DNA from 2 places in the Nocardioides sp. QY071 genome. Region 2 is predicted to be linked to the other one. Evidence: predicted binding sites of a transcription regulator. Region 2 holds the regulator's gene; the other holds the start of a gene.

Region 1 (14,918 bases), 830 kb from region 2:
CAGTGGAAGCCGCGGCCGGGCGCGTCGGTGGCGCGGGCGAACGGCGAGCCGACCATCACGGCGTCGGCGCCGCAGGCGATCGCCTTGGCGAGGTCGCCCGACGTACCGATGGAGCCGTCGGCGATGACGTGGACGTAGCGGCCGCCGGACTCGTCGAGGTAGTCGCGGCGGGCGGCGGCGACGTCGGCGACGGCCGAGGCCATCGGGACGGAGATGCCGAGGACGGTGCGGGTCGTGTGGGCGGCACCGCCGCCGAAGCCGACCAGCACACCGGCCGCGCCGGTGCGCATCAGGTGCAGCGCGGCCTGGTGGGTCGCGCACCCGCCGACGATGACCGGCACGTCGAGCTCGTAGATGAACTCCTTGAGGTTCAGCGGCTCGGCCTGGCTGGAGACGTGCTCGGCAGAGACGGTCGTGCCGCGGATGACGAACAGGTCGACGCCCGCGTCGGTCACCGTCTTGGCGAACTCCTTGGTCCGCTGCGGCGACAGCGAGCCCGCCACCGTCACCCCGGCCTCGCGCACCTCGCGCAGCCGCTCGGTGATCAGCTCGGCCTTGATCGGCTCGGTGTAGATCTCCTGCAGGCGCCGGGTGGCCTCGACCCCCTGCAGCCCGGCGACCTCGTCGAGGAGCGGCTGCGGGTCGTCGTACCGCGTCCAGAGGCCCTCGAGGTTGAGCACGCCGAGACCGCCGAATCGGCCGAAGTCGATCGCGGTCTTCGGCGACATCACCGAGTCCATCGGCGCCGCGAGGATCGGCAGGGAGAACCGGTACGCGTCGATCTGCCAGTCGACGCTGACCTCCTCGGGGTCGCGCGTGCGCCGGGACGGCACGATCGCGATGTCGTCGAAGGAGTACGCCGTCCGGGCCCGCTTGGCGCGGCCGATCTCGATGTCGCTCACGCGCCGAGGATATCGGGACCGCCGCTCAGGACCGCATGCCGGCGAGGTCGAGGAACATGACGTGCAGCCCGGCGAGGCTCCCGTCGGGACGACGGAAGGCGCCCGGGACGGTGCCGATCACCTGGAAGCCGAGACTGCGCCACAGCGCGACGGCGGCGGTGTTGGTGGTGACCACGGCGTTGAACTGGATGCCCGCGAAGCCCTGCTCCCGGTGCCACGCGACGACGTGCTCCCCGAGCGCCCGGCCCACGCCGGCACCGCGCGCCGCGGTCGCCACCATGAAGGACGCGGTGCCGATGTGGCTGCCCTGGGCCGGCCGGTTCGGGCCCATCTTCGCGGTCCCGACCACGACGCCGTCGAGCTCGGCAACCGCGACCGCACCGGGCTGGCCCAGCCAGAAGTCGCGGGCCTCGGCGTCGTCGAGCACCGGGACGGCGTACGTCTCACCGGCGGTCAGCACCTCGGTGATGATCGCCCCCACCGCCGGCCAGTCGGCGGGCTGGTACGGCCGGAGGACGAGCTCGCTCACCCGGCCGACAATAGTTGGTTCATTCCCTGGGATCGTGCAAGCGAGTAGCGCTCACGCGTACTGCGGCAGCCCTTGGCACGACTCAACTACGGCCGACCGGCGAACGGCACGCCGGTCAACGACGGGACTCGTGTCGTCCCTGTGTGCGCGGGTCGAGCTTCTCCGCCTCGTTGAGACGGCGCTCGTGCTCGACGCGCTCGCGCTCGAAACGGTTGCGCTTGTCCTCGGCGATGGCCTCGAGCCGGTCGGCCTCGGCCCGCGCCTGCTCGGACTCGGCCTCGACCTGTCGCGCCTCCGCGTCCTGCGCGCGCAGCCTGGTCTCGTGCCGCTGCGCCTCGCGACGGATCGCCTCGGCCTTCTCCCGGTCCCGATTCCGCTTCTTGCGCGCGCCAGCCATCGCGATGGCGCCGATCACCAGCAGCGCCACGATCACGTACACGGCGATCCAGCCCGGGTCGTTCCAGGCACCGAACCACTCGTTGACATCCATCGTCGACTCCTCCCCCTAGTTCCGCTTCTCGTGCGGTACCGCGGGAGGGCGCACCTCATACCGTGCGCGACACGTCGCGTGCGGGGCCGAGTCCGGCGCTCGAGCGCCGGACGGCGTTACCGACAGCGGGCGTGACGCCCGACCACGCTCGCGGAGGATCCCTCCAGGACGCCGATGACCGCCACGGTCAGGACCGGTGGTAGTTGGGCGCCTCGACGGTCATCTCGATGTCGTGCGGGTGGCTCTCCTTGAGCGAGGCGGAGGTGATCCGGATGAACCGGCCCTTCTCCTGCAGCTCGGGGATTGTCTGCGCGCCGACGTAGAACATCGACTGGGACAGGCCGCCGAGGAGCTGGTGCGCGACGCCGGCGAGCGGTCCCTTGTAGGCGACCCGCCCCTCGATGCCCTCGGGCACGATCTTGTCGTCGCTGGTGACCTCGGCCTGGAAGTAGCGGTCCTTGGAGTAGGACTTCTTGCCGCGCGAGGACATGGCTCCGAGCGAGCCCATGCCGCGGTACGCCTTGTACTGCTTGCCCTGGTGGAAGACGACCTCGCCGGGCGACTCCTCGCAACCGGCGAGCATCGAGCCGATCATCACGGACTCGGCGCCGGCCACGATGGCCTTCGCGATGTCGCCGGACTGCTGGAGGCCGCCGTCGGCGATGACGGGTACGCCGGCCGGCCCGGCCGCGAGGGACGCCTCGTAGACCGCGGTGACCTGGGGGACGCCGCAGCCGGTCACGACGCGCGTCGTGCAGATGGAGCCGGGGCCGAAGCCGACCTTGACGGCGTCGGCACCCGCATCGACGAACGCCTGGGCGCCCTCGCGGGTGGCGACGTTGCCGCCGATGACCTGGACGTGCTTGGTGGCCGGGTCGGACTTGAGCCGGCGGACCATGTCGAGCAGGAGCGTGACGTGTCCGTGGGCGGTGTCGGCGACGAGGACGTCGACCCCGGCCTCGATCAGGCCGGTGGCCCGCTCCCAGGCATCGCCGAAGTAACCGATCGCGGCGCCGACCATGAGCCGGCCGTCGCCGTCCTTGGAGGCGAGCGGGAACTGCTCGGACTTCACGAAGTCCTTGACGGTGATCAGGCCGCCCAGGCGGCCCTCGGCGTCGACGAGCGGGAGTCGCTCGCGCTTGTGCTTGCGCAGCAGCGCGGTCGCGTCGTCACGGGAGATGCCGACGCCACCGGTGACCAGCGGCATCGGGGTCATCACCTCGTCGACCTTGGTGGTGGCCCACTCCGCGACGGGGGTGAACCGCAGGTCGCGGTTGGTGCAGATGCCGAGCAGCCGGTTGTCGGCGTCGACGACGGGGAGGCCGGAGACGCGGTACTCGCCGCAGATCCTGTCGAGCTCCTCGAGCGTCGCGTCGGGGCCGATGGTGACCGGGTTGGAGATGATGCCGGTCTGGGTCCGCTTGACGAGGTCGACCTGGTAGGCCTGCTCCTCGGCGGAGAGATTGCGGTGGAGGATGCCGATGCCGCCCTGGCGGGCCATCGCGATCGCCATCCGCGACTCGGTCACGGTGTCCATCGCGGCGCTGATCAGCGGCGACTTGAGCGAGATCTCGCGGGTCAGCCGCGAGGTGGTGTCGATGTCGTCCGGCGCGAGGTCGGAATGACCGGGCAGCAGCAGGACGTCGTCGTAGGTGAGACCGAGCGCAGCGAACTTGTCGGGGACCTCCACTGGACCAGTGTAGGGCGTGAGCCCCATCACGCAGTGCGCGGCCCTTGACGGGTCCGAGAGGGTGGGAGCGTGGTTTCCGACCTCTCCCCGCACGTCCTCGTCCTCTTCGGCGCGACCGGCGACCTGGCCGCCCGCAAGCTCTTCCCCGGCCTCTACCGGCTGGCCGTCGCAGGCCGCCTGCCCGACCACTTCGAGGTCATCGGCAGCGGCCGGCACTCCCCCGGCGGCGACGACGAGTTCCGCCGCCACGTGCGCGACGCGCTCGCCGAGTTCGTCGGCGACGTCGACGAGTCCGTGGCCGGCCCGCTGCTCGCGCGGACCCGGTTCGTCGCGTCCTCCGCCGACGACGGTACGGCGCTCGCCCGGGCCGTCGAGGAGGCCGAGGACCGGATCCTGGCGACCTGCGGCTGCCTGCTGGGCGACGTACGGCGCCTCCTCTACCTCTCCGTCCCGCCCGGAGCGGTCAAGGGCATGGTCGGCATGCTCGACCGCGAGGACCTCGTCGCCCGCTCGCGGCTGGTCACCGAGAAGCCGTTCGGCACCGACCTCGCGACCGCCCGCGACCTGCAGGCCGTGCTGTCCTCGGCGTTCGCCGGCGACCAGGTGTTCCGGATCGACCACTTCCTCGGCAAGGAGGCGGTGCAGAACATCCTCGCGCTGCGCTTCGCCAACGGCCTGTTCGAGCCGGCGTGGAACAGGCACTCCATCGAGTCGGTGCAGATCGACGTCCCCGAGAAGCTCACGGTCGAGGGCCGCGGCAGCTTCTACGAGGGGACCGGCTGCCTGCGCGACATGGTGACCACCCACCTCGCCCAGCTGCTCGGCTTCGTCGCGCTCGAGGACCCGCACGCGTTCCGGGCCTCCGCCATCCGCGCCGCGAAGGCCGCGACCTTCTCCGCGGTCCGTCCGCTCGACCCCGAGCGCGTCGTCTTCGGCCAGTACGACGGCTACCGCGACGAGCCCGACGTGGCCGCCGACTCGCAGGTCGAGACCTTCGTGGCCGCCGAGGTCTGGATCGACAACGACCGCTGGCGCGACGTCCCGTTCTACCTGCGCACCGGCAAGGCGATGGCCGAGGGCAGCCGCACGATCACGGTCCGCTTCCGCGACCCCCGCCACCGCTGGCTCAAGCCCGAGGACGGCGGCATCCCCGAGCCCAACGAGCTGGTCATCGAGCTCGCCGACCAGCCGCGGGTCGCGATCGACGTGCGCGCCAAGCGCCCCGGTCCCGACATGGCCCTCGTGGAGGGCGTGTTCCGGCTCGACCTGGTGGGTGACGTCCCCGGCGCGGACCCGCTCGAGGCCTACGAGCGGCTGCTGCTCGACGTGATGCGCGGCGACCAGACGTTGTTCATCAGCTCCGAGGAGGTCGACCGGCTGTGGGAGATCTTCCAGCCGGTGCTCGACCGCCGTCCGCCCGTCGAGCCCTACGCGCCCGGCACGTGGGGGCCGGCCTCGGCGCTCGACCTGCCGCTGGGTCGGTGGCGGCTCGGCAACCACCCTGCCGCCCCGAACGGTCAGTGATCCGGTCGGGACCACTCCTCGGACTGGGTCAGCTTGAACAGATAGGCCAGCGGCGGTACGACGACCACCACCGCCAGCCCGACCGCGACGAGCAGCCCCTGCAGGGTCGCGGTGGCACCCGCCGCGTCGGCGATGGTGACCTCGTCGACGAGCAGCCACGGGTACTGACCCACGCCCCACCCCGACACCACGGCGGCGACGGCGAGGACGGCGGTGATCCGCGCGACGGCGTACCGCCGGGTCCAGAGCAGCGCCATGGTCGCCACCCCCGCGAGGCCGGCGAGGACGACGAGGGGCGCGGCCCGGCCCTCGAGCCCGGCCGCGAGAGTCGGGGCGTCGTGGTCGAGCGGGACGAGGGCGGCGAAGATGATCGCGCCGGTGGCCGCGCCGACACCGAGAGCGCGCAGGCGCAGCTCGTCGGCGAGCCGGTCCTGGCCGCTGCGGCGGGCGTCGGCGACCAGGAAGGTCCCGGCGAGGAAGGCGCAGGTGCCGACGGCGATCACGCCGCCGAACAGTGAGGTCGGGTTGACCCAGGACGACCACCGGTCGCCCGTGCCGTCGAGCGGCACCCGGCCCGAGGCGATGCCGCCGGCGACGGTGCCGAGGAAGAACGGCGTGATGATCGAGGAGGTCGCGAACACGATCCCGAACAGGCGGGCCTGAGCCAGGGTGGCGGCGTACTTGCGGAACGCGAAGCTCGCGCCGCGCAGCACGATGCCGAGCAGGGCCAGCAGCAGCGGCAGCACCAGCGTCGACATCGCGGCCGCGAAGGACGCGGGGAAGCCGGTCCACCAGATCACCAGGACGTAGATCAGCCACACGTGGTTGGCCTCCCACACCGGACCGATGCTGTGGTCGACGAGGGTGCGCAGCTCCGCACCCCGCCTGCTGCTGCCGGCCGTCAGGTCGAAGAATCCGGACCCGAAGTCGGCGCCGCCGAGCACGGCGTACGCGATGACTCCGACGAAGAGGGCGGCCGCGACCGCGAGCTCGAGCGTCACGACGAGACCTCCGGGGCGTACGGACTGGGCAGGTCGGCGTCGCCGGCGCGCCAGCGCCGGGCCATCGAGCGCAGTACGACGACCGCGCCGACCGTCATGGCCGTGTAGACGACGGTGCTGATGCCGAGCAGCCACCACAGGCTGGCGGTGTAGTCGCCGACGGCGTCGGTGGTGCGCATGACGTCGTACACGATCCAGGGCTGGCGGCCGACCTCGGTGGCGATCCAGCCGGCCTCGAGCGCGACGACCGCGAGCGGGCCGGCCGCGGCGGCGAAGCGGAGGAACCAGCGCTTCTCGAGCAGGTCGCGACCACGTCGGCGCTGGAACCAGAAGAGCACGACGGCCGCCGCGAGAAGGGTGCCGATGCCGACCATCGTCTGGAAGGCCAGGTGGGTCATGTTGACCGGCGGGTGGTCCTCCTCGGGGATCGTGTCGAGCCCGGGGACCGGCTTGTCGGGCGAGTTCATCGCGATCAGGGAGCCGAGACGCGGGATGTCGATCGACCACTTCACCTCGCCGTCGACCAGCACTCCCCCGAGTCGCAGTGGCGAGGGACTCTCCGTGGTCTCGGCCAGCTCGAACGCTGCCAGCTTGGCGGGCTGGCGCTCGTCGAGGCCGAAGCCGAGCACGTGGCCGACGAACGGCTGGGTCACCGCGGCGATCGACGCGAACACGAACGGGACCAGGAAGCCCAGCCGGTGGTGGGCGTCGCGGCGACCGCGGAGCATGCCGACGGCGTACACGCCGGCGACGGTGAACCCGGTCAGCATGTAGGCGCCGACCCACATGTGGGCGAACTGGAGGAAGGCGTGCTGGTTGAACAGCACCTTCCACGGCTCGACGTCGGTGACCTGGCCGTCGACGATCCGGAAGCCGGTCGGCACGTTCATCCAGGCGTTGACCGCGAGCACGCAGTAGGCGCCGATGATGCCGGTGACCGCCATCGGCAGGACCATCAGGACGTGCCTCTTGGCGGGCATCCGTCCCCAGCCGTAGAGGTAGATGCCGAGAAAGATCGCCTCGAGGAAGAACGCCAGGCCCTCGAACGCGAACGGCAGGCCGAGCACGTCGCCGTACGTCCCCATCAGGCCGGGCCACAGCAGGCCCATCTCGAAGCTGAGCACCGTGCCGGAGACGGCGCCGATCGCGAAGAGGACGGCGGACACCTTGGCCCAGCGCTTGGCCAGGCCGAGCGCGACCGGGTCGCTGTGCCGGATGCCTCGCAGGTGCATCACGAAGATCATCGCGGGGAACGCGACGCCGAAGCACGCGAGCACGATGTGCCAGCCCAGCGAGAGCGCCATCTGCTCGCGGGCGGGCAACAGGCCGGGGGGTTCCACCTCGGTGGCGAGGCGGGTGAGGGCGGTGACGACGTCGGGGGTCAGCACTCCTCGACCGTACTGTTTGTGAATGCGTTCACAAAGTCTCGGAAGGTGTCATGTCCGCCACACGGGCATGGTCGGACGGTCGGCTCAGCGGCGCAGGTCGGCGAGCGCGATCCGCACGGTGAGCGAGTCCCCCGCCATCCGGATGCGACCGCGCATGCCCGCGGCGAGCACCATCGGGAGCACCGCCTTGGTGTCCGACGGGGCGGTGAGCACGATCTCCTCCGCGCCCGCCGAGCGCGCGGCCCGGGCGACGTCGGCGAGCAGCCGGGTGCCGACACCGCGGCGGTGCCAGGCCGGGTCGACCCACAGGTCCACCGGCCACGGCTCGTCGTCCTCGGTCGGCGTGAACTCGGCGCGGCCGGTCACCTTGCCGCCCGCCAGCGCGGAGACCACGGCCCCGTTCGTGACGAAGTCGGGGTCCCCGGCTGCCGGCTGGTGCGGGGCGGGCGCGACCTGAGCGGCGAGCACCTCCCCCACAAGCTCGGCCAGCGCCGAGGCCCGGTCCCGCTCGATGGCGGTGAAGGGCGTGTCCCGGCGTACCTGGATCGTGGTCGTGGCGCCGATCGTCATCTCCAGCACGTCCTCCGACCCGTCGCTGGGCGCGACGTCGGCGTCGAACAGGTGCGCCGCCACCTCGGGGAAGGTCGCCGGCTGCGCGATGATCGCCCGCACGGCCTGGACGTAGCGGGTCGGCTGGTCCTCGAGCGCCGCCGTCGTCACGGGTACGGCGCTCACCGCCTCGCCGCCGGCCGCGGTCACCAGCTCGTGGAGCTGCTCGGCCGTCCAGTCCTGCGGCACCTGCAGGACCAGCTCGTCGGTGACCGAGGTGCCCTCGGGGAAGACCTGCACGGTCTGGATGTTGACCCCGGCCCGGCCGCAGGCCGCCGCCAGCTCCGCAAGGGACCCGGGCCGGTCGGGCAGTCCGGCTCGCACGCGCCACAACATGTCCTCACCATGCCAGACATTCGTGTCCTTGGGCGATCACCAATGTTTCGGGCACCGACCCCTGTCCACCCACCCGGCCCGAACTGTCCTGCAAGCATCGCCGACCCGGCAGAAAGTGGCCTCCGGATCACGTCGACCCGGCAGAAAGTGGCAACGCCGGCGGACACTTCGCGCCGGGTCGGCGCGATCTCGACGCACCTTTGTGCCGGGTCGGCGTGATCTGCGTGCACCTTGGCGCCGGGTCGGCGCGATCTGCGCGCACGTTTGTGCCGGGTCGGCGTCCAGCAGGAGCCGCCGAGGTGCCAGGAATGCAGCGGCCCGCCGCACCCGGGGTGCGGCGGGCCGAAGCGTTCGAGCGAGGACTCAGTGGCCGTGGCCGTGCCCGTGGCCGTGACCGGCCGCCTCGGGCTCCTCCTCCTCGGGCTTGTCGACGACCAGCACCTCGGTCGTCAGCAGCATGCCCGCGACGGAGACCGCGTTGGCCAGGGCCGAGCGGGTCACCTTGACCGGGTCGATGACACCCTGGGCCACGAGGTCGCCGTACTCGCCGGTGGCGGCGTTGTAGCCGTTGCCGACGCCGAGCTCGCGGACCTTGTTGGTGATCACGTAGCCGTTCTCGCCACCGTTCTCGGCGATCCAGCGCAGCGGCTCGTCGGCGGCCTTGCGCACGATCCGCACGCCGAAGGCCTCGTCGCCGGTCAGGCCGAGGTCACCGTCGAGGACCGACACCGCGTGGACGAGCGCCGAGCCACCGCCCGAGACGATGCCCTCCTCGATCGCGGCGCGCGTCGCGGAGACGGCGTCCTCGATCCGGTGCTTCTTCTCCTTGAGCTCGACCTCGGTGTGCGCGCCGACCTTGATCACCACGACGCCGCCGGAGAGCTTGGCCAGCCGCTCCTGGAGCTTCTCGGTGTCCCAGTCGGAGTCGGACGCCTCGATCTCCTTCTTGATCTGCTCGACGCGACCCGCCACCTCGGTGACCGAGCCGGCGCCGTCGATGATCGTGGTGTTGTCCTTGGTGATCACGATGCGCCGCGCCTGGCCCAGCACGTCGAGGCCGACCTGGTCGAGCTTGAGGCCGACCTCGGGCGAGATGACCTGGCCGCCGGTGAGGACGGCAATGTCCTGCAGCATCGCCTTGCGGCGGTCGCCGAACGCCGGGGCCTTCACCGCGACGGCGTTGAAGGTGCCGCGGATCTTGTTGACGACCAGGGTGGAGAGCGCCTCACCCTCCACGTCCTCGGCGAGGATGAAGAGCGGCTTGCCGGCCTGGATGACCTTCTCCAGCAGCGGCAGCAGGTCGGCGATCGCGCCGATCTTGCCCTGGTGGATGAGGACGTACGGGTCGTCGAGGACGGCCTCCTGGCGCTCCGCGTCGGTGACGAAGTACGCCGAGATGTAGCCCTTGTCGAACTGCATGCCCTCGGTGAACTCGAGCTCGGTCGAGGGGGTGTTGGACTCCTCGACCGTGATCACACCGTCCTTGCCGACCTTGCCGAACGCCTCGGCGAGCAGCTCGCCGATGTGGCTGTCGCGCGAGGAGACCGTCGCCACGGAGGCGATGTCCTTCTCGTCGTCGACGTCGCGGGCGGCGGCCTTGAGGGCGTCGGCCACGGCGGCGGCCGCGGCGTCCATGCCGCGCTTGAGGCCCATCGGGTTCACCCCGGCGGCGACGGCGCGCAGGCCCTCGTGGACCAGCGCCTGGGCGAGGACGGTGGCGGTCGTCGTACCGTCTCCGGCGACGTCGTTGGTCTTGGTCGCGACCTCCTTGGTGAGCTGGGCACCGAGGTTCTCGAACGGGTCGTCCAGCTCGACCTCACGCGCGACGGTCACGCCGTCGTTGGTGATGGTCGGCGCACCCCACTTCTTGTCGAGCACGACGTAGCGGCCCTTCGGGCCGAGCGTCACCTTGACGGTGTTGGCGAGGGCGTCGACGCCGCGCTCGAGGGCGCGGCGGGCGTTCTCGTCGAACTCCAGGATCTTGGGCACTACTTCACTCCTTGGATGGAAAGCCGAACGCCCGGGACGTCACGCACGGATGCGGACGTCCCGGGCGATACGAGACTCAGCTCAGGCGATGACCGCGAGGACGTCGCGGGCCGAGAGGATGAGGTACTCGGCGCCGGCGTACTTGACCTCGGTGCCGCCGTACTTGCTGTAGATGACCTTGTCACCCACGGCCACGTCGAGCGGGACGCGGTTGCCGTTGTCGTCGATGCGGCCGGGGCCGATGGCCAGGACCTCGCCCTCCTGGGGCTTCTCCTTGGCGGTGTCGGGGATGACCAGGCCCGAGGCGGTGGTCTGCTCGGCCTCGAGAGGCTTGACGACGATCCGGTCCTCGAGCGGCTTGATGTTGACCGACACGATGTCGACCTCCACTTTCTGAGACTGTCTGGGGTGTGTCGTGCAGGAGACCTGCGCTGGCACACTCGCGGTGAGAGTGCCAGAAACGAAACTAGCACTCTCCGCAAGTGAGTGCCAGAGGCACCCTGGGGCGGCTGCTGGTGACGACCTACCAAAGTCGGTTGACCCGGGCCCCCTGCACGCCGATAGCGTTTCCGCCATGTTCGCTGCGCTCGGTCGCTTCGTGACCCGTTTCCGTTGGTACGTCATCGCCGCCTGGGTGCTCATCGCCGTGATCGTGGGTGCCGCGGCTCCCGCCCTCGAGTCGACCCAGGACAACTCCGAGTTCCTGCCCGACCACTACGAGTCGATCCAGGCCCTCAAGATCCAGGACGCCAAGTTCTCCGACTCCTTCTCGCCAGGCGCGATCCTGGTGATCGAGCGCAAGGACGGCGGCAAGCTCACCGGCGACGACGCGAACGAGGTCACCGCCCTCGGCGAGAAGCTCGCGCCGGAGCTGGGCAAGAAGACCTTCCAGCAGGTCGTCATCGGGCAGGACGAGTCGGGCAAGCCGAACCTCTCCGAGGACGGCACCGTGATGTTCGCGGTGATCCCCCTCGCCGACGGAGCCACCGGCTACGACACCCAGGCCATGGACGACGCCAAGCTGCTGCGCAAGGACATCAAGAAGCTCGTCGCCGGCACCGACCTCGAGATCCGCGCGACCGGCGCGGTGCCCCAGGGTCTCGACTCCCAGGAGTCCAGCGCCGACACCCTGCTCATCGTCGCCGTCGCGACCGTCGTCCTCATCATCGGGCTGCTCGCCCTGATCTTCCGCAGCGTGCTGATCTGCCTGCTGCCCATCGTCGTGGTCGGCCTGGTCTCCTCGATCGCCACCGGCGCCATCGCCTGGGCCAACGACGTCTTCGACCTCAAGGCCGACGCATCGGTCCAGCAGATCCTGGTCGTCGTCCTGTACGGCGTCGGCACCGACTACATCCTGTTCTTCCTGTTCCGGCACCGCGAGCGCCTGCGCACCGGAGCGGCCGTCAAGGACTCGGTCATCTACAGCCTCGACCGTGCCGGTGAGGCGATCGCCTCGGCCGGTGGCGCGGTGATCGTGGCCTTCATGGCGCTCATCCTCAGCTCGCTCAGCATCTTCCGGGCGATCGGCCCGGCCCTGGCGATCGCCGTGTTCGTCACCCTGCTCGCCGCGCTGACCCTGGTGCCGGCCGTCGTGTCTCTGCTCGGCAAGGCCCTGTTCTGGCCGTCGAAGGCGTGGCAGAAGGAGCCCAAGCACGGCACCTTCATCAAGCTCGGCAACGCCGTCGGGCGTCGTCCCGGCCTGACCGCGCTCGTGTCGGGCGGCGCGATGACGGTGCTGGCGATCTTCGCGCTCAGCTTCAACCCGTCCTTCGACTTCAACTCCAGCCTGCCCAAGGGGGTCGAGTCCACCGAGGCGATGACCACCTTCACCGAGCACTTCTCAGCCGGCGCGGCCGAGCCTGTCCCGGTGCTGGTGGACGCCGACGGCGCCGACGTCACGCCCGACCAGCTCACCGCCTTCGGGGACGCGCTGGGCAAGGCCAAGGGCGTCGACGCGGTGGCCGGTCCGCTGCCCTCGAAGGACGGGACCGCGTACCAGTTCTACCTGACCCTGTCCGACGACCCGGTCTCCGACGCCGCGCAGGACAACGTCGCCGGACCGATCCGCGACACGGCCCACGAGGCCGCCCCGGACGGCACCGAGGCGTACGTCGGCGGCACGCCCGGCATCTTCGCCGACATGTCCGCGGCGATGGCCCGCGACTACAAGGTGGTCTTCCCGGTCGCGGCCGTGATCATCATGCTGATCCTCGCCCTGCTGCTGCGCAGCCTGGTCGCCCCGTGGTTCCTGATGGCCGCGGTGGGCCTGGGCTTCGCCGCGACCCTGGGCCTGACGGTGATCGCGTTCCAGCACATCGGCGGCGAGTCCGGGCTGATCTTCATGCTGCCGATCTACATCTACCTGTTCGTCACCGCCCTCGGCACGGACTACAACATCTTGATGATCGCCCGGCTCCGCGAGGAGGCGCGCGAGGGACGCGACCCGCACGACGCCGCACGCCAGGCGGTCACCCACGCCGGACCCACGATCGCGGCTGCGGGCGTCATCCTGGCGGGCACCTTCGCCTCGCTCATGCTCGGCGGCAACACGCTGATCGTGTCGATGGGCTTCGCGCTCGCGGTCGGCATCTTGATCGTGTCGTTCGTGATGTCCATGTTCTTCACGCCGGCACTGACCTCGCTGCTCGGCCACGCGGCCTGGTGGCCCGGTCACGGCGACGAGAAGCCCGCCAAGGACGCCGACGACGAGCCGGAGCCGGAGCTCGCGCCCACGACCTGACAGGATCGGGGGGTGGACCTCGACGACTTCCGGTGGCTGCTGACCGACGAGGGGCAGGCGCTGCTCGCCGAGGCCACCGCCCTGGTCGCGGACGGTGCCGCCCCGCTGGCGGCGGGCTCCGCGCTGCGTCGTACGACGACGCCGGAGCGGGCCGCGACAGCACTGACCCAGGTGGAGCTGCGGGCCCGTGCGGTCGCGAAGTTCGGTGACCTGGCAGCGCGGATGTACTTCACGCCCGACGCCCTGGAGCAGGCGACCCGGCTGCGGGTGGCGCGGCACCGGGCCGGACGGGCGTCGGCGTTCGGGGCGCAGACCCTGGTCGATCTCGGCTGCGGGATCGGCGGCGACCTGGTCGCGGCCGCCTCCGCGGGCATCGTGTGCGCCGGCGTCGACCTGGACCCGGTCCGGGTGGCCGTCGCGGAGGCCAACCTGGCCGCGCTCGGCCTACCCGGTGCGGTCCAGGTCGCCGACGCCACGACCGTCGACCACAGCGGGTTCGACCTCGCCTTCGCCGACCCGGCCCGCCGCTCGGGGGCCGGGCGCAGCTTCCGGGTCGAGGACTGGACCCCGCCGTGGACGTGGGTGGAGGGGCTGCTGCGCCGCGACGCCTGCGTCAAGGTCGCGCCCGGCATCCCGCACACGCTGGTGCCCGCCGGCGTCGAGGCCGAGTGGGTCAGCGACGACGGCGAGGTCAAGGAGGCCGCGCTGTGGGCCGGGCGGACCGCCACCGTCGCCCGCCGCGCGACCGTGATCGGCGCGGGCGGCCTGGCCACGATCACCGACGAGGAGGACCCCGGCCCGGGTGCCGTCGGCGTGCGCGCGGTCGGTGGGTACCTCTACGAGCCCGACGGTGCGGTGATCCGGGCCGGCCTGGTCACGGCCGTGGCGGCCGGGGTCGACGGCGGCCTGGTCGACCCGAGGATCGCCTACGTCACGGCAGATGAACCGTTCCGCACGCCCTTCGCCCGCAGCTACCGGGTCCTCGAGACGCTCCCCTACCGGGAGAAGCAGCTCAAGGCGGCGCTGCGTGAGCGCGGCATCGGCCGGCTGACCATCAAGAAGCGCGGCGTCGATGTGTCTCCTGAGGCACTGCGCAAGCGGCTGGCACTGAGCGGCGACGCCGAGGCGACGATCGTGCTGACCCGGGTCTCCGGCGAGGGCACGGCGCTGCTCGTCGAGCCCTTCTGAGCCTGCATTCACCGAATACAGGCTGAGCCAGCTTCAGACGGCCGGCAGGTCCATGGTGCGCCGGCCCCGGGCGGCGGCCGCCCGCTCGCTGCGGATCACCAGCCGGTGCAGGTCGCTGTTGTCACCGAGCCGCACCCGGTCCGGTACGACGTGCCGCGAGCCCCGCACCCCCGCGGTGACAGCGCGCCAGGCCAGCGCGTGCGCGGGCGACCAGCGCAGGCCGTAGAGGTCGCGGACCGCCGGCGGCAGCATCCCCTGCACGACGAGGTTGGTGGTCTTGATGCCAGGCGTCATCGGCCACGGCACCGGCATGTCACGGGCGATGGCGAGGCCGACCACGCGGGCCTCGGCGGTCAGGTGCATCCGACCGGAGGCGTACCAGTCGCGCATCCACTGCTCGAAGGCCGCCGCGCCGGGCGGCGCCACTGACCGGGGCATCCCGAACAGCTCGCCGAAGCGGACCCAGTCGGCCCACAGGTCGTCCTTCTCGCCCGCCGTCAGCGGCCGCACAAGGGTCTCGAAGGCGACCCGC
Region 2 (14,918 bases):
GGACAGCTTCCTCAACGGCCAGATGCAGCTGGACAAGAAGGCCGCCGAGGAGGCGATCCGCCGCGACGTCGCCGAGCCGCTGGGCATCAGCGTGCTGGAGGCGGCGGCCGGCATCTACGAGATGGTCAACGTCTCGATGGCCTCCGGCGTCCGTGACATCACGGTGCGTCGGGGCCTGGACCCGCGGGACTTCCCGATCGTCGTGGCGGGCGGTGCGGGACCGGTCCACGCGGCCGCGATCGCGGGCGAGCTGGACATCCCGGTACTGATCACGCCCCGTGACTCGTCGATCTTCTGTGCGGCCGGCATGCTCGTGTGCGACTTCAAGCACGACTACGTGCAGAGCGCCAACGACCGGCTCGACAGCCTCGACCTCGACGGCCTGGTCCACACCTGGAAGGCGATGGCCGAGGAGGGCCGCGCGACCCTGCACGGCGAGGGGGTCGGCGACGACGCGATCTCCTTCGAGCCGTCGCTCGACCTGCGCTACAAGGGCCAGTGGTACGAGCTGGGCATCCCGCTCGATGCCACCATGCTCGACGCACCCGACGTCGCCGCGATCGCGTCCGCCTTCCACGCCGAGCACGAACTGCTCTTCGGCTACCACAGCGACGAGATGCCCATCGACGTCCTCAACGTCCGCCTGTCGGCGGTCGGGCGGACCTCCGACGAGCGGATCGACCTGAGCTCGGAAGTCCCGGTCGACAAGCCCGCGCGTCCCGCCCGGCGAGAGATCTGGTCTCCGGCACAGAAGGCGATGGTCGAGGTCGACGTCCACCAGGGCACCTCGATGGGGCCGGGCACCCGGCTCAGCGGGCCCGCGGTCATCGAGCTCGGTACGACGACCATCGTCGTGCTCGACCAGTACGACTGCGTCGTCGACCGCAGCGGCTCGTTCGTGATGTACCTGCGCGAGCGCGCAGCGGAGATCGAGGCGCAGCTCAACCTCTGAGCCTCACCGTCTCTCGGGCTCCCACACCGGCCCGGCGCAGTCAGCGCCGGGCCGGTCACCCCACCCACCCCGTCAGGAGTTCCGTCATGCCCGAAAACACCCCACGACGGCCCGATCTCCGGGCCGTCATCGAGGACAACGCCCTCCAGTCCGTGCCCCTCGACCAGCGCCAGAGCGGCTGGTCGCTGTTCGCCAACACCGCCGGTGTCGGCTCGACCCTCGTCGTCCTCGGGGTCGGCGCGGCCGTCACCTTCACCGCCGGGACCAAGTGGGGACTCGTCGTCGCCCTGGTCGCGGCGGTCTTCGGCTCGTCGATCGGCTGGGCCGTGGGCCGGATCTGTCAGGTGACCGGCACGTCCTCCACGGTCACCGCCCGCTTCCACGGCCTCGGCGCCCGTGGGTCGGCGATCGCCTCGCTGGTCTTCGCGTTCATGATCCTGGGCTTCCTCGCCCTGGAGAACGCACTGCTCTACTACGGCACGATCTTCATGTTCGGCTGGGAGCCGTCGGCGGCCAACAAGATCGGCATCTTCGGCGTCCTGACGCTGGCCTGGATCGCGCTCACGACGTTCGGCCTGGGGCTCGTGCAGAAGGTCTCCCTGCTGCTCACCGCCGTCTGCGGCGTGCTGTTCGTCGTCGTCACCGTGATCGCGCTCGACAAGTCCCACGTCTCGCTGGCCGACATCTGGGCCTACAGCCCGCCGAACGTCGGCTTCACCGAGGTCACCGGCGCGCTCTCGATCATCGCCGGCATCGCCGGTGCCCTCGCCCTCGTGGGGGCCGACTTCAGCCGCTACGCCCGGACGTCGAGCGACGTGAAGGTGCTCGCCGTCGGCGGCGCGATCGTGGTCAACATCGTGATCGTCGCGATCGGCACCATCGTCTTCCAGGCCGGCAACGTCGTGGTCGCCGAGTACCTCGCTGACCCGGCCAACGCCGCCCAGGCGGCCAGCCAGGCCGGTGCCACGATCCCGGAGAAGATCGCCTTCATGTCGTCGGCCAACCCCGGCGCGTACTTCATCGTCCTGTCCGGCTTCCTCGGGTTCCTCGTGATGTACGCCGCGCAGGCCAAGGCGCAGGTGCTCAACACGTACTCGGGCTCGCTCGCGCTGAGCAACCTGTCCGACGCGGTCCTCGGCCGCAGCCCGGGCCGACTGTTCATGGTGGTGCTCGGCAACGTCATCGCGCTGCTCGCGATCTGGGGCGACATCCTGGACCGGATCAACTCGTTCCTCGGCCTGCTGGGCATCCTCACCACCGCGCTGTGCGCGCTGATGATCACCGACTTCTTCGTGGTCGGGCGTGGTCGGGCCCGCAGCGCGGAGCGGGTCGAGCAGGTCAACTGGGCGGGCGTCGTCGCGATGCTGGGCTCGTCCGCCGTCGCCTACTGGCTGCAGGACTCCGGCCGGACCAACCTCGGCTTCCTGGTCGCGCTCGTCCTGTGTCCGGTGGTGTACGTCGTCCTGCGCACCTCGCTGCTGCCCGAGGGCCGCGGCACGAACACCGTCGCGGCCAGCGCCGCGCTGGAGCTGGCGGAGTAGGCAGTCCAGTCCGACCCGCTTCGCACCCACCTGGCGCGCTGACCATCGGGGTCAGCGCGCCAGCGTCTGTGAGGGCAGCTCGTGGAAGCGGTCACGGTAGGCCCGGGCGAAGCGGCCGAGGTGGAAGAAGCCCCACCGGGCGGCCACGACGGCGACGGTCGTCGACAGCGGGTCGGCGGCGACCAGGTCGCGCCGGGCGCGCTCGAGCCGGGCCCGCCGTACCTCGGCCAGGGGAGTGGTCCCCAGGTCGCGGTGGAAGGCATCCTGGAGCGTGCGCGCCGACACGCCGCTGAGCTCGGCCAGGTCGGCGACCCGCCAAGCCCGCCCGGGGTCGCCGTCGATGAGCGCCTGCGCGGTGCGGACCGCGTGCGTGGGAGCGGCGGTGCGGGGCTGCGCGACTGCGCTGTTGGGCTGCAGCGCGATCAGCGCCGCGACGAGGGTCTGCTCGTAGCTGGTCGCGACCAGCGGGGAGTGGATCAGGTCGCTGCCGACCTCGAGCTGCTCGACGCAGAGCCACAGCAGCCGCAGCCAGTCCCGCGCCGATGGGCGGTCGAGGGCGAGCACCGGGTCGAAGGCGACGCCGGGTGCGGCGAGGGCCTCGACCGCGCTGCGTCGTACCTGGACCACGAGCTTGGCGCAGTCCGCGGACCAGCGCATGTCGACCGGGTCGTCGGGCGACCCAACGAACGCCGTGCGCCGGTCGGCGACCAGCTCCCGCCGTCCCGAGCGCACCCGGGCCCGCCCACGCAGGGGCAGCTGGACGAGGTAGAAGTCGAGGAAGCGGCCCGGCGTGATCCGGACCTCCTCGCCGTAGCGCATGTAGTTGAGGACCACGTCCTCGCCGATCCCGACGGCGTTGTGCACCAGGTCCAGCCGGCCGTCACGGCGCGCCAGCGTCAGCGCGTGGGCGCAGTAGCGCGCAGCGACCTGCTCCCGAGCGACGTCGAGCTCGGTCGTGACGACCACGGGGTGCTGGGCGAGCAGGTCGGCGCCCATGGGCTGCTCCTTGCGTGAACGGGTCCGCCGACCCTAGGGCCGGGGGACCCGTTCACGCACCGGATCCGGTCGGGTTTTTCGTCACGCGGAATCGGCGGAGGCCTGTCGTGCGACCCGCCGTGCCAGCCGTCGGGCGACCTTCCGGTATGACGACGGGCGGACCGGGAGCAGCCACTGCACCGCCTTCGTGGCACGGCCGACGTCGAGGCCGACCTCGCCGAGCACCTCGTCGATGTTGTGCATCGAGAAGGGCACGACGTTGGTGCCACGCGCGGAGTGCCCGTCGGTCCGATCCTCCATCCACGCGACCCGATCGCGCACGACCGCCCGCATCGTCTCCGGTGCGGGGACCGTGTGGTGGCCCGCGAGGTAGGAGGCGATCCAGACCGCAGACATCTCGGCCGAGAGCGGTGAGAAGAACGACGAGTTGTAGCCGGCGAAGGTCAGGTCCGGCACGTCGACCGGCAGGATCTGGCGGTAGAGGGCGAAGTTCCCGCGCTCGTCGAGGAGGCGGTGCTGCACGTCCTCGGGGAGGAACGGGACCTCCTGCCGGAAGCCGGTGCCGCACACGACGACGTCCGCGCGGACCACCGAGCCGTCGGAGAGCTCGGCGTGGGGCCGGCCGTCCTTCTCCAGGAAGCGGGCCACGACCGTGTCGCGACGGACCGCGATCGTGCCGGCGGCGACGCCCTCGTAGAACCCCTCGGTCGCCAGGGACACCGAGGCCTTGGCGATGCTCGCGAAGGGAGCATCGGGGACCAGCCCCAGGCCGGGCAGCCCGAGCTGGGCGGTGACGACCTTCTCGACGCTGCCGAGCATCGCGTCCGGCAGGGCGGAGCCACGGGCGTGCAGGGCCCGCTCGACACCGGTGAGCCGCTGGTAGGGGAACAGCCCCTCGCCGAGCCGGGTGAGCAGCAGGTACTTGTAGTTGAGCACGCCCTTGATCCGGCGGGGCACCTTCCAGAGCAGGCCCCGGGCCACCACGGTCGTGCTCGCGGCGACGCGGCTCACCTCGACCGCGACGTCGCACGACGACTTTCCGTAGCCGACCATCAGCACGTGCCGGTCGCGGACCTCCTCGAGGCCGGCCAGCTCGCTCGTCGCGATCAGCCGGCCACCGGCGGCGGTGAGCTCGGCGACGCCCTCGAAGTCGGGGATCGCGGGCTCGCAGAAGATGCCGTTCGCGACGACGAGGTGGTCGTAGTGCTCGGTGCCGGCCCCGGCGCCGGTGGTGGTCACGTCCCACCCGCCGCCAGCAGCGGGCACGGCCTGCTCGACCCCGGTGCCGAGGCGGAGGAACGGGGCGAGCCCGAAGCGCTCGACGTACTCCTCGAGGTACTCCTGCACCTGGGCGCCCTCCAACCACTGGGGGAAGCGGCGCGGCATCGGGTGGTCGGAGAAGTGGTAGGTCTGCTTGTTGTTCTGGGTCCGCAGTCCGGGGTAGCGGCGGGTGCGGCTCCACACGCCGCCGACGTCCGGGGCCTTGTCGTGGACGGTGACGTCGTGGCCGAGCTGGCGCAGCACCTTGGCGGAGGCGAGGCCGGCGAAGCCCGCGCCGACGATGGCGATCCTCATCCCGACCACCTCACGCCATCAGCTGCGGGATCGCGGGCAGTGCCTGCTCGGGTCCGAGCGCCGAGTAGCCGCCGTCGACCGCCCAGTCCGCGCCGGTGACCACGGACGCCGCATCGGAGGCCAGGAAGGCCACCACGGCGCCGATCTCGGCGGGGTCGGCCACCCGGCCGGTGAGGTGGAAGGGCGCGGCCACGGCGTCGGTCTTCGCGCGGTCGCCGCCGGAGAGCTGGTCCATGATCTTCGACCAGGTCCAGCCGGGGCTCACCGAGTTGACCCGGATCCCGTCGGCGGCGAGGTCCAGCGCCATGCTGCGGGTCAGCTGGACGACGGCCGCCTTGCTGGCCGGGTAGGTCCATCGGCCCGGCTGGGCGACCTTCGAGGAGACCGACCCGAAGTTGATGACCGAGGCGTGCCGGCTGGCGCGGAGCCAGGGGAGGGCGGCCTGGACGACGGCGACCATCGAGACCACGTTGACGTCCAGCGCGGTGAGCCAGTCGGCTCGGGAGGTCGCGGGCCCGTCGTCGAGGTAGACGCTGGCGAGGTTGACCACGACGTCGATGCCGCCGTGCTGCGCGGCGGTCTCCCGCACCAGCGCGGCGACCTGGTCGTCGTCGGTGACGTCGGTGCGCCGGAAGGTCACCGAACCGCCGGTGACCGGGGCCGCGCCGGCGGCGTCGAGGTCTGCCACGACCACGTGCGCGCCGGCGTCGGCGAGCGCCTGGACCACGCCGTGTCCGATCAGGGTCGAGCCGCCGGTCACGATCGCCGTGCGGGCGTCGAGAGCTCCCATCGTTCCTGCCTCCTTGTTCTCGGGAAGAGATTGGGAGGGGACGTTAGGGAGGCAGGACGCGCCGCGACTATCCGTTGTGCGCGGACCTCGTCCGGTCTGCGCCGCGGGCGGTCGGGTCCTGCGACGTGGGAGCTCAGGCCAGCGGCAGCTGTCGCCTCGCCGGAGGCAGCTGCGCGTACCCCCGCCCGATCGCGTGGTGCAGCGCCTCGAGAGGGAAGGGCCAGTCGGCGGCGCCGAGCGCCTCGGCCTCGGGTACGCCGCCGGCAGCGAGCTCGCGGATCGTCTCGGCGACGGCACGCAGGTCGTCGCACTGCTGCTCGACGAACCGCCGGTCGACCACGCCGCCGTGCCCGGGTACGACGACGGTCGAGGGAGTGGTCAGGCCGAGGACTAGGTCGAGCGTCTGCGGCCAGTCCATCGGCCAGGAGTCGGAGCCGATCGACGGGGGAGCGGACTCCTCGACGAGGTCGCCGGCGAGGAGTACGTCGGCGTCGGGGACCCGGACGACGAGGTCGCCGGCGGTGTGGCCGCGGCCGGGGTGCACGAGCTCGAGCTGACGGTCGCCGAGGTCGATGACCGCGGCGCTGGAGAAGGTGTGGTCGGCGGGCGGTGCGGCGGGGTCGGTGCGGGCCGCGGCCTCGTCGGTCGCGTGGACCGGCAGGTCGTCGTAGCGGTCCTTGAAGGCGGCGTTGCCGAGCACGTGGTCGAAGTGGTCGTGAGTGTTGACGACCGCGACGACCGGGCCGGCGCGCAGGTCGCCGATCGCGGCGATGGCGGCGCGGGCCTCGGCGGCGCTGGCCAGCGTGTCGATGACCACCAGGCCCCGCTCGCCCCCGACGGCGACCAGGTTGACGTCGTACGACGGAACGCGGCGGACCCAGACCCGGTCCGCGACCTCGGTGAACGGCACGCGTCCACCGTAGCGATCCGGAGCGGCTCAGCAGAGGCCGGCGTGCAGCTCGGTGCGCAGCAGCTCGCCCAGCTCCTGCGCGGAGCAGGCCGCGGTGGCGAAGCGGAGCACGGTGCGGTGGGCGCCGGTGAGGTCGACCCAGCGCAGCTCGACGCCCTCGGGGCGCAGCCCGGTGAGCTGGACGCCGACGACCTCGCCGAGGCGCGTCTGCGTCATCGAGGCGACGGCGCGGCGCAGCTCGTCCTGGTGGCAGTGGTTGGCGTGCTCGGTGGAGCGCTGCAGGAAGCCGCGGTTGAGGTCGTGCTCGGCGGAGGTGAACGCGGCGAGCGGCACCCGGACGCGGGTCTCGTCGGGTGCGTCGTCCGGCGCACTGGCCCGGGCGAGCAGCGCGAAGTCGAGGTCGACGCCGATCCGCATCCGGATCTCGTCGCAGCACTCGCACTGCTCGAGACCGAGCGCGTCGAGGCGCCCGGACAGGGTCAGCGTGGCGTCGCGGTCGGGGGAGCCGGCGGCGCCGAGGCCGCTCGTGAGGGTGAGCAGCGCGCCGCGGGCGTCTGTGGCGGCGATGGCGAGGGCGGAGTCGGCGGGGCAGGAGAGGACCGGGCGACCGCCGTGGTCCTGCATCTCGAGCAGGCTGTCATCGAGCCCGGCCGTCACGTCGTCGAGGCCGTCGACGACGAGCTGTACCTCGAGCGGGCAGGCCAGGATGCTGCGCGCGGCAGCGGCGAGGCGTCGTACGTCGAGACCGGGGTCGACCGTCATGTCCGCTCCTTGCAGCTCCGTCGTGAGCCTGGGTGATATTAGGTGAGCCTAACCTACTTGAATCGCGGCGGAGAGGGAAGGGCGTGTCCCGCGGGTCCGGGGATTCGACCGGGTCAGGGCTAGGATTGGCACTCCCGGCGGTGGAGTGCCAGGTTCCACGGGGCTCGGCGAAGGTTCAGGAGGTGGGCATGCAGGAGGAGCGCAGGCTCGCCGTGCTGCGGGCGATCGTCGAGGACTACGTCTCGACCGAGGAGCCGGTCGGCTCCAAGGCGCTCGTCGAGCGCCACCACCTCAACGTCTCGCCGGCCACCATCCGCAACGACATGGCGGCGCTCGAGGAGGAGGGATACCTCCACCAGCCGCACACCAGCGCCGGTCGGGTGCCGACCGACAAGGGCTACCGGCTCTTCGTCGACCGCCTCTCCACGGTCAAGCCGACCACTCAGGCCGAGCGCCGCGCGATCGCCGGATTCCTCGAGGGCGCGGTCGACCTCGACGACGTCGTGAACCGCTCGGTCCGCCTGCTCGCGCAGCTGACCCGGCAGGTCGCCGTCGTGCAGTACCCCACGCTCTCGCGCTCCACCGTGCGCCACATCGAGGTCGTCGCGCTGACGCCGGTGCGGCTGCTGCTGGTGCTGATCCTGAGCTCGGGCCGTGTCGAGCAGCGCCTCGTCGAGCTCGACGCCGAGATCAGCGACGACGAGCTCGCCACCCTGCGCTCGCGGATCAACCTCGCCGCCACCGGCGAGGTGATCGCCGACGCCGCCACCGCGCTCCTCGCCCTGGTCCGCGACGACGCGGGCACCCCGACGGCCTCCGCGCCCACCGTCGCCGTCGTCGACACCTTGGTCGAGGCGATGAGCGACCACCGCTCCGACGAGCGCGTCGTCGTCGGCGGTACGGCGAACCTGGCCCGGTTCGGCGACAGCTTCGAGACCTCGGTCCGCCCGCTGCTCGAGGCGCTCGAGGAACAGGTCGTGCTCCTCAAGCTGCTCGGCGAGGCGACCTCCGGCGGTGCGGTGACGGTCCGCATCGGCGCCGAGGGCCCCTACGAGAACCTCGCCTCCACCAGCGTGGTCGCCACCGGCTACGGCCCCGACGACGCGCTCGCCGCGCTCGGGATCGTCGGCCCCACCCGCATGGACTACCCCGGAACGATGGCGGCGGTGCGTGCCGTGGCGCGCTACGTCTCCCGCATCCTCGACGAGAGCTGAGAAGAAGAGAAGTGAGCCAGGACCCCTACGAGCTGCTGGGCGTCGGTCGCGACGCCGACGCCGACGCCATCAAGAAGGCCTACCGCAAGCTCGCCCGCCAGCTCCACCCGGACGTCAACCCGGACCCGGAGAGCCAGGAGCGGTTCAAGCAGGTCACCGCCGCCTACGAGGTGCTCTCCGACCCGCAGAAGCGGGCGGCCTACGACCGCGGCGGCGACCCGTTCGGCGGCGGCTTCGGCGGTCAGGGCGCGGGCTTCTCGTTCACCGACATCATGGACGCCTTCTTCGGCGGCCAAGGTGGCGCGCAGGGCGGTGGCCGCGGTCCGCGGCCGCGCGTGCGGCGCGGTCAGGACGCCCTGATCCGGATCGAGGTCGAGCTCGCCGAGGCCGCCTTCGGCGTCTCCCGCGAGCTCAAGGTCGACACCGCCGTGCGGTGCACCACCTGCGGCGGCGAGGGCGCCGCCCCCGGCAGCCACCCGGTTCCGTGCGAGACCTGCCACGGCCAGGGCGAGGTCGCCCACGTCCAGCGCTCCTTCCTCGGCGAGATCCGCACGCTGCGCCCGTGCGCGGCGTGCCGCGGATTCGGCACCGTGATCCCCGACCCGTGCCGCGAGTGTGCGGGCGATGGTCGGGTCCGCTCGCGTCGTACCCTCACCGTCAAGATCCCCGCCGGCGTCGACAACGGCACTCGCGTCCAGCTCAGCGAGCAGGGCGAGGTCGGTCCCGGCGGCGGCCCCGCCGGCGACCTGTACGTCGAGATCCACGTCGCGCCGCACGAGGTCTTCGAGCGCCACGGCAACGACCTGCACTGCGCCGTGTCGGTGCCGATGACCGCCGCCGCCCTCGGTACGACGATCGAGCTGCCCACCCTCGAGGCCGACCTCGACGCGAGCGCGGACGTCGAGCGCTCCTTCGACCTGCAGGTCCCCGCCGGCACCCAGTCCGGCCACCAGGTCCTGCTCCGCGGCCGCGGCGTCCCCGGTCTGCGTGGCGGGCGCGGCGACCTCGCCGTCACCATCGCCGTCGACACCCCGACCCGGCTCGACCCCCGCCAGGAGGAGCTGCTGCGCGAGCTGGCGGCGATCCGCGGAGAGGAGCAGCCGACCGGCGACGTCCGCCCGGCCCACAAGACCATGTTCGGCCGGCTCCGCGACGCGTTCACCGCGCACTGACCCACGGCTGAGCACATGACGCTGCCCCAGCACCTCGTCGCGTCGCTCGACGGCGTGGGCCCCGGTGACGCGGTCACCGTCGAGGGCCACGAGGCACACCACGCGGTCGTCGTACGACGGCTGCGGGTGGGGGAGCGGCTGCTGCTCACCGACGGGCTGGGCCTGGTCGCGACCGGCGAGGTGACCGCCACCGCCAAGCGGGCGTTCACCGTCAGCGTCACCGCGGTCGAGGACCATCCCGAGCCCCGGCCGTCGGTCACCGTCGTGCAGGCGCTGCCCAAGGGTGAGCGCGGCGAGCTCGCCGTCGAGGTCCTCACCGAGATCGGGGTCGCCCGGATCGTCCCGTGGGCCGCCGCCCGCAGCGTCGCCGTCTGGAAGGGCGAGCGCGCCGCCAAGTCGCACGCCAAGTGGCAGGCGACCGCCCGCGAGGCGGCCAAGCAGGCCCGCCGCGCCTGGCACCCGACCGTGCTGCCGCTCGCCGGGACCGACGAGGTGGTCGACCTGATCGGCTCCGCCGACGTCGCGGTCGTCCTCCACGAGGACGCCACCGAGCCACTCGGCGCCCTCGCCCTGCCCGCCGACGGCGACCTGGTCGTCGTGGTCGGACCGGAGGGCGGTCTCACCGAGGCGGAGGTCGGCCGGTTCGTGGCGCAGGGCGCGGTCGCCGTACGCCTCGGTGCCGAGGTGCTGCGCACCTCCACCGCCGGCGTCGCCGCTGTCGCCGCACTGCTGTCGCGGACCCGCCGCTGGGGTGGTCTGACCAGTTAGGGATTGGGCACGAACCGCAGCTGGATGGCCCGAAATGTTGCGGTTTGGTCCCAAACCGCAACAACTCAGCGGGCCAGCAGCGCCTCGACCCGCCCGATCTCCTCGTCCAGCCCGGCGCGCTCGGACCGGGTCAGCTCCCGGACCAGCTCGACGACCACGACCCGGCCGTCCTCGACCCGCCACAGGCCGGCCAGCCAGCCGTCGGCGTAGATCGACAGGGCCTGGGCGCCGTTGACGCCCATCCACAGCCGGCGGTGCTCGGGTGCGGTCACCCGGTCGCGACCGGCGTGGGAGAGCCAGACGTTGTCGTAGTTGCCGAGCAGCCGCACGGGCGCGGGCGCGTCCTCGTCGGCGATGGGGGCGCCCGGTACGTCGTACAGCGCCTTGCCGTCCTCGTCCTCGTGCACCTCGAGGTCGTCCATCGCCTTGACGACCGGCCCCAGGCGGGTGATGCCGGACCAGGCCGTGACGTCGGCGGCGGTGCCGGGGCCGAAGGCCGCGAGGTAGCGACGCACGAGGGACGGTACGTCGGGCGCGGCCAGGGGCAGGTCGGTCCAGCGCTCGGCGTGGTCGTAGGCGACGGCGGTCGACCCGGTCGGCTTCCAGCAGCCGCGCGGGGGCAGCTGGACGAGCACCTCGGCGACCCGGGCGACCTGACCCAGCTGGGTGGCGGTGTAGGCGGGGAACCGCTCGGCGAGCGCCGCGCCGAGCTGGCGCTGGGGGAGCGGGCCGTCGGCCAGGACCTCGCGGACGGCGGCCGAGAAGGCCGCGCGGTCGACCTCGCGCGCCGTACCGATCGACTGGCTCACCTTCATCTCACGCTCGCGCACCGGCGCCGCCCACACGGGCAGGGTGACCGCGTCGGCGGGCAGGTGGAGGTGGACGGTGTCGCGCAGGCTGAGGATCCGCACCAGCGAGCGGTCCTCGATCGCCGCGCTCACGGCGTGTGGGTCGAGGTCGGTGAGCCGCGCCGCGAGGGAGAGGTACGGCGACAGCGGCTCCTGCGCCTGCAGCCCGACCAGGTGCCCGACCATCGCGGCCGCCTCCATCGTCACCCGCTCGAGCAGGTGCTGGCGCAGCAGGAGCGTCCGGTTCAGCCGGCGCCGCGAGAACCTCACTCGACCGTGATCCGCTTCGTGTCCTCGGTCGGCCCGCCGCCCTCGCCGCCCGACGGGTCGTCGGTGCGGGCGACGAAGGTGTAGCTGCCCGGCGGCAGCTCGCTCACGTCGACCTGCGTGGTCCACGGCCAGAGCTTGTCGATCCAGCCGTCCGCCATGGCGGAGTTCTCGAGGACGACCTTGCCCGAGGAGTCCTGGATCTCCCAGGGCACCGTCGCCTCGAAGGAGCTGGCGCGGCCGGAGGCGGTGAAGGTGTCGCTGACCGCGGTGCCCTCCGCGGGCTCGGTGACGTTGACCAGGGCCAGGACGTCGAGCTCGGGAGCGGCTCTCAGGCCGTCACCGACGGGCACTCCGAGCAGGGTGGCGGCCGGCTTGCCGTCGTACGTCACCCGGAGCGGGAGCCGCTCGCCGACCGCTCCCTGCAGGGAGTAGACGAGCTGCTGGACGGCGAGCTTCGCCCGGGCGGGCTGCAGCGAGCCGCCCGTGAGCCAGGTGTCGTCGGCCAGGCCGACCTCGATCGCGTCCGCGGACCTCGTCACCGACGCGAACCGGCCCTTCGGCCACAGCGTGCGGTAGTCGGGATCGACCGGGTCGCCGCTGGTGACCGCGGCGGCGGTCGCGACCAGCCGGTCGGCGCCGGCGACCTGGATGAACTCGCGGTAGAGCCGGTCGCCCTGCGGCGTCTCGCCCGCGTAGTACGCCGGCACGGCCGACGCCTCGTCGTCCGGGCTGCCGGTCGCCGACGGCGTCCCAGCGGCGCTGCCGGTGGCGCTGCCGGTGGCGACATCGGACGTCGGCGCGTTGGGCGTCGGCTCGGCGGCAGGGTCGTCGTCACCGCAACCGGCCAGCACGCCCAGGGCGAGGACGGCGCCGGCGGCGACGAGGGTGCGGGGGAAGGTCATGCCTCGATCCTCTCCGATGCAGCGGCTCGGATGATGCACCATGGGCGGCGTGGCAGACCGTTCCGGGACCGCTCCGACCACCTTCGCCGAGGCCCTGGGGGCCGCGATGGAGCGTCGTGGCGCCACGCTGACCCACCTGCGCGACCGGCTCGCCGCGCGCGGCCACCCCGTGTCCCTCACCGCGCTGTCCTACTGGCGCTCCGGGCAGCGCGAGCCCGAACGTGCCGCCTCGCTCGAGGCGATCCCCGAGCTGGAGGCCCTCCTCGGCCTCGAGGACGGCGCCCTGAGCCGGCGGCTGTCCGGCCGGCTGCGTCGGCGCGTCGGCGCGGTCGAGCCCTTCGACGAGCTCCTGGGCGACCCCGCGGTCGAGTCGGTGATCGGGGAGGAGGACGTCTGCCGGGTCTCCTCCCACCTCGTGGTCGACGTGGGAGCTCGGGGCGAGATCCTCCGGGCGCGGGTCCGTCAGGTCGTCGTCGCCGACCGAGAGGGCGTCGATGGCGTCACCCTGTTCGTCGGCCCCGACGTCGGGACCCAGGAGAACGCCGTCGTCATGACCGCGGTCGCCGGATGCACGATCGAGGAGACCTACGACGTCGAGAACGGCATCCGCGGCTCACGGCTGGTCTTCGAGCGGCCGCTCGCACTGGGCGAGTCGACGGTGACCGAGATCGAGGCGACGACCGACGGGCTGGACCTGGAGACCGACTACGCGTTGGCCGCCGAGCAGCGTCTCGAGGAAGCCCTGGTCTGGGTGCGGTTCCACGCCGACCGGACTCCTTCGCGGTGCTGGGTGTACTTCTCCGAGGGCGGGCTGAGCCACAGCTGGCCGGTCGAGCTCGCCGGCGGGACCAGCGTGCACTACCGGCAGACCGCCTTCGGGCCCGGCTACCTCGGCGTGCGGTGGGAGTGGTGAGCCGGCAGCGCGCGAGGTCCTAGGGTGGGGCTCGTGACGGATCCCGACTGCCTGTTCTGCAAGATCGTCGCCGGTGACATCCCGGCCGAGATCGTCCACACCGGCGAGCGCACGGTCGCCTTCCGCGACATCAACCCGCAGGCACCCCTGCACGTCCTCGTGGTGCCGCGCGACCACGAGCCGAACGCCGCCGCCTCGGCCACCGCCGACGCCTCGATGTTCGCCGAGATCGCCACCACCGCGCGCAGTGTCGCCACCGGTGAGGGGTACGACGACTACCGGCTCGTCTTCAACACCGGTGCCGGCGTCGGGCAGACGGTCTTCCACACCCACTGCCACGTGCTCGCCGGGCGTCCGATGGGCTGGCCGCCCGGCTGAGCCGGACCCCACCGCGCCTGCGCAAACGAGTGGGCGCGGCACGGCCCCGCCACGTACCATGGAGAGGCCGCATCGTCGTCCCTGAAAGGCCGCCCGTCCTCGGGCATCCATGACCGACTCACTCCCCAACGCCACCGTCCCCGCAGCCACGCGCCCGGCACCCACCCGTCACACGGTGGTCGTGCCCAACAGCATCGACATGGTGACCCTGTTCGGGCCGGGCGACGAGCACCTCGGCATCATCGAGAAGCGGCTCGGCGTCACGATCCACGTCCGGGGCAACCGGATCACGCTGGCCGGTGACGTCCACGAGATCGAGCTGGCCGAGAAGCTGATCGACGAGCTGGTCGCGATCCTGCGCACCGGCCAGGGCATCACCGCCGAGGTCGTCGAGCGCGTCGAGGCGATGCTGCGCGTCCAGACCGCGACTTCCGAGCGGCCCGCCGACATCCTCTCGCTCAACATCCTGAGCAACCGCGGTCGCTCCATCCGGCCCAAGACGCTCAACCAGAAGCGCTACGTCGAGACCATCGACAAGCACACGATCACCTTCGGCATCGGTCCGGCCGGCACCGGCAAGACCTACCTCGCGATGGCCAAGGCCGTGCAGGCGCTGCAGGCCAAGCAGGTCAACCGGATCATCCTGACCCGCCCGGCGGTCGAGGCCGGCGAGCGGCTCGGCTACCTGCCCGGCACGCTCAGCGAGAAGATCGACCCCTACCTGCGCCCGCTCTACGACGCGCTGCACGACATGCTCGACCCCGAGTCGGTGCCTAAGCTGCTGGCCGCCGGGACCATCGAGGTGGCGCCGCTGGCCTACATGCGCGGTCGCTCGCTCAACGACTCCTTCATCATCCTCGACGAGGCGCAGAACACCACGCCCGAGCAGATGAAGATGTTCCTGACCCGGCTCGGGTTCGGCTCCAA

The links. Region 2 encodes HrcA, which represses chaperone genes, less so after heat shock. Its sites were predicted from a motif close to TTGGCACTCGNNNNNNNCGAGTGCCAA; they were not measured.
Region 1: groES (co-chaperone GroES) is a predicted target of HrcA. The motif match lies at 10,925-10,951, and genes of this name have one in related genera.

The regions. Positions count from the first base shown of each region.
Region 1 is NZ_CP124681.1:1,085,345-1,100,262, reverse strand. It holds gene QI633_RS05220 (GuaB3 family IMP dehydrogenase-related protein) at 1-902, opposite strand, end outside; gene QI633_RS05215 (GNAT family N-acetyltransferase) at 928-1,431, opposite strand; gene QI633_RS05210 (hypothetical protein) at 1,547-1,921, opposite strand; gene guaB (IMP dehydrogenase) at 2,109-3,638, opposite strand; gene zwf (glucose-6-phosphate dehydrogenase) at 3,681-5,135, shown strand; gene QI633_RS05195 (cytochrome d ubiquinol oxidase subunit II) at 5,129-6,136, opposite strand; gene QI633_RS05190 (cytochrome ubiquinol oxidase subunit I) at 6,133-7,524, opposite strand; gene QI633_RS05185 (GNAT family N-acetyltransferase) at 7,609-8,469, opposite strand; gene groL (chaperonin GroEL) at 8,833-10,458, opposite strand; gene groES (co-chaperone GroES) at 10,540-10,833, opposite strand; gene QI633_RS05170 (MMPL family transporter) at 11,033-13,198, shown strand; gene QI633_RS05165 (class I SAM-dependent methyltransferase) at 13,211-14,386, shown strand; gene QI633_RS05160 (oxygenase MpaB family protein) at 14,420-14,918, opposite strand, start outside.
Region 2 is NZ_CP124681.1:1,914,492-1,929,409, forward strand. It holds gene QI633_RS09190 (hydantoinase/oxoprolinase family protein) at 1-952, shown strand, start outside; gene QI633_RS09195 (hypothetical protein) at 1,039-2,493, shown strand; gene QI633_RS09200 (helix-turn-helix domain-containing protein) at 2,545-3,489, opposite strand; gene QI633_RS09205 (NAD(P)/FAD-dependent oxidoreductase) at 3,571-5,064, opposite strand; gene QI633_RS09210 (SDR family oxidoreductase) at 5,075-5,854, opposite strand; gene QI633_RS09215 (MBL fold metallo-hydrolase) at 5,988-6,764, opposite strand; gene QI633_RS09220 (hypothetical protein) at 6,792-7,526, opposite strand; gene hrcA (heat-inducible transcriptional repressor HrcA) at 7,715-8,740, shown strand; gene dnaJ (molecular chaperone DnaJ) at 8,752-9,912, shown strand; gene QI633_RS09235 (16S rRNA (uracil(1498)-N(3))-methyltransferase) at 9,928-10,680, shown strand; gene QI633_RS09240 (winged helix DNA-binding domain-containing protein) at 10,746-11,798, opposite strand; gene QI633_RS09245 (Gmad2 immunoglobulin-like domain-containing protein) at 11,795-12,700, opposite strand; gene QI633_RS09250 (hypothetical protein) at 12,750-13,613, shown strand; gene QI633_RS09255 (HIT domain-containing protein) at 13,647-13,991, shown strand; gene QI633_RS09260 (PhoH family protein) at 14,101-14,918, shown strand, end outside.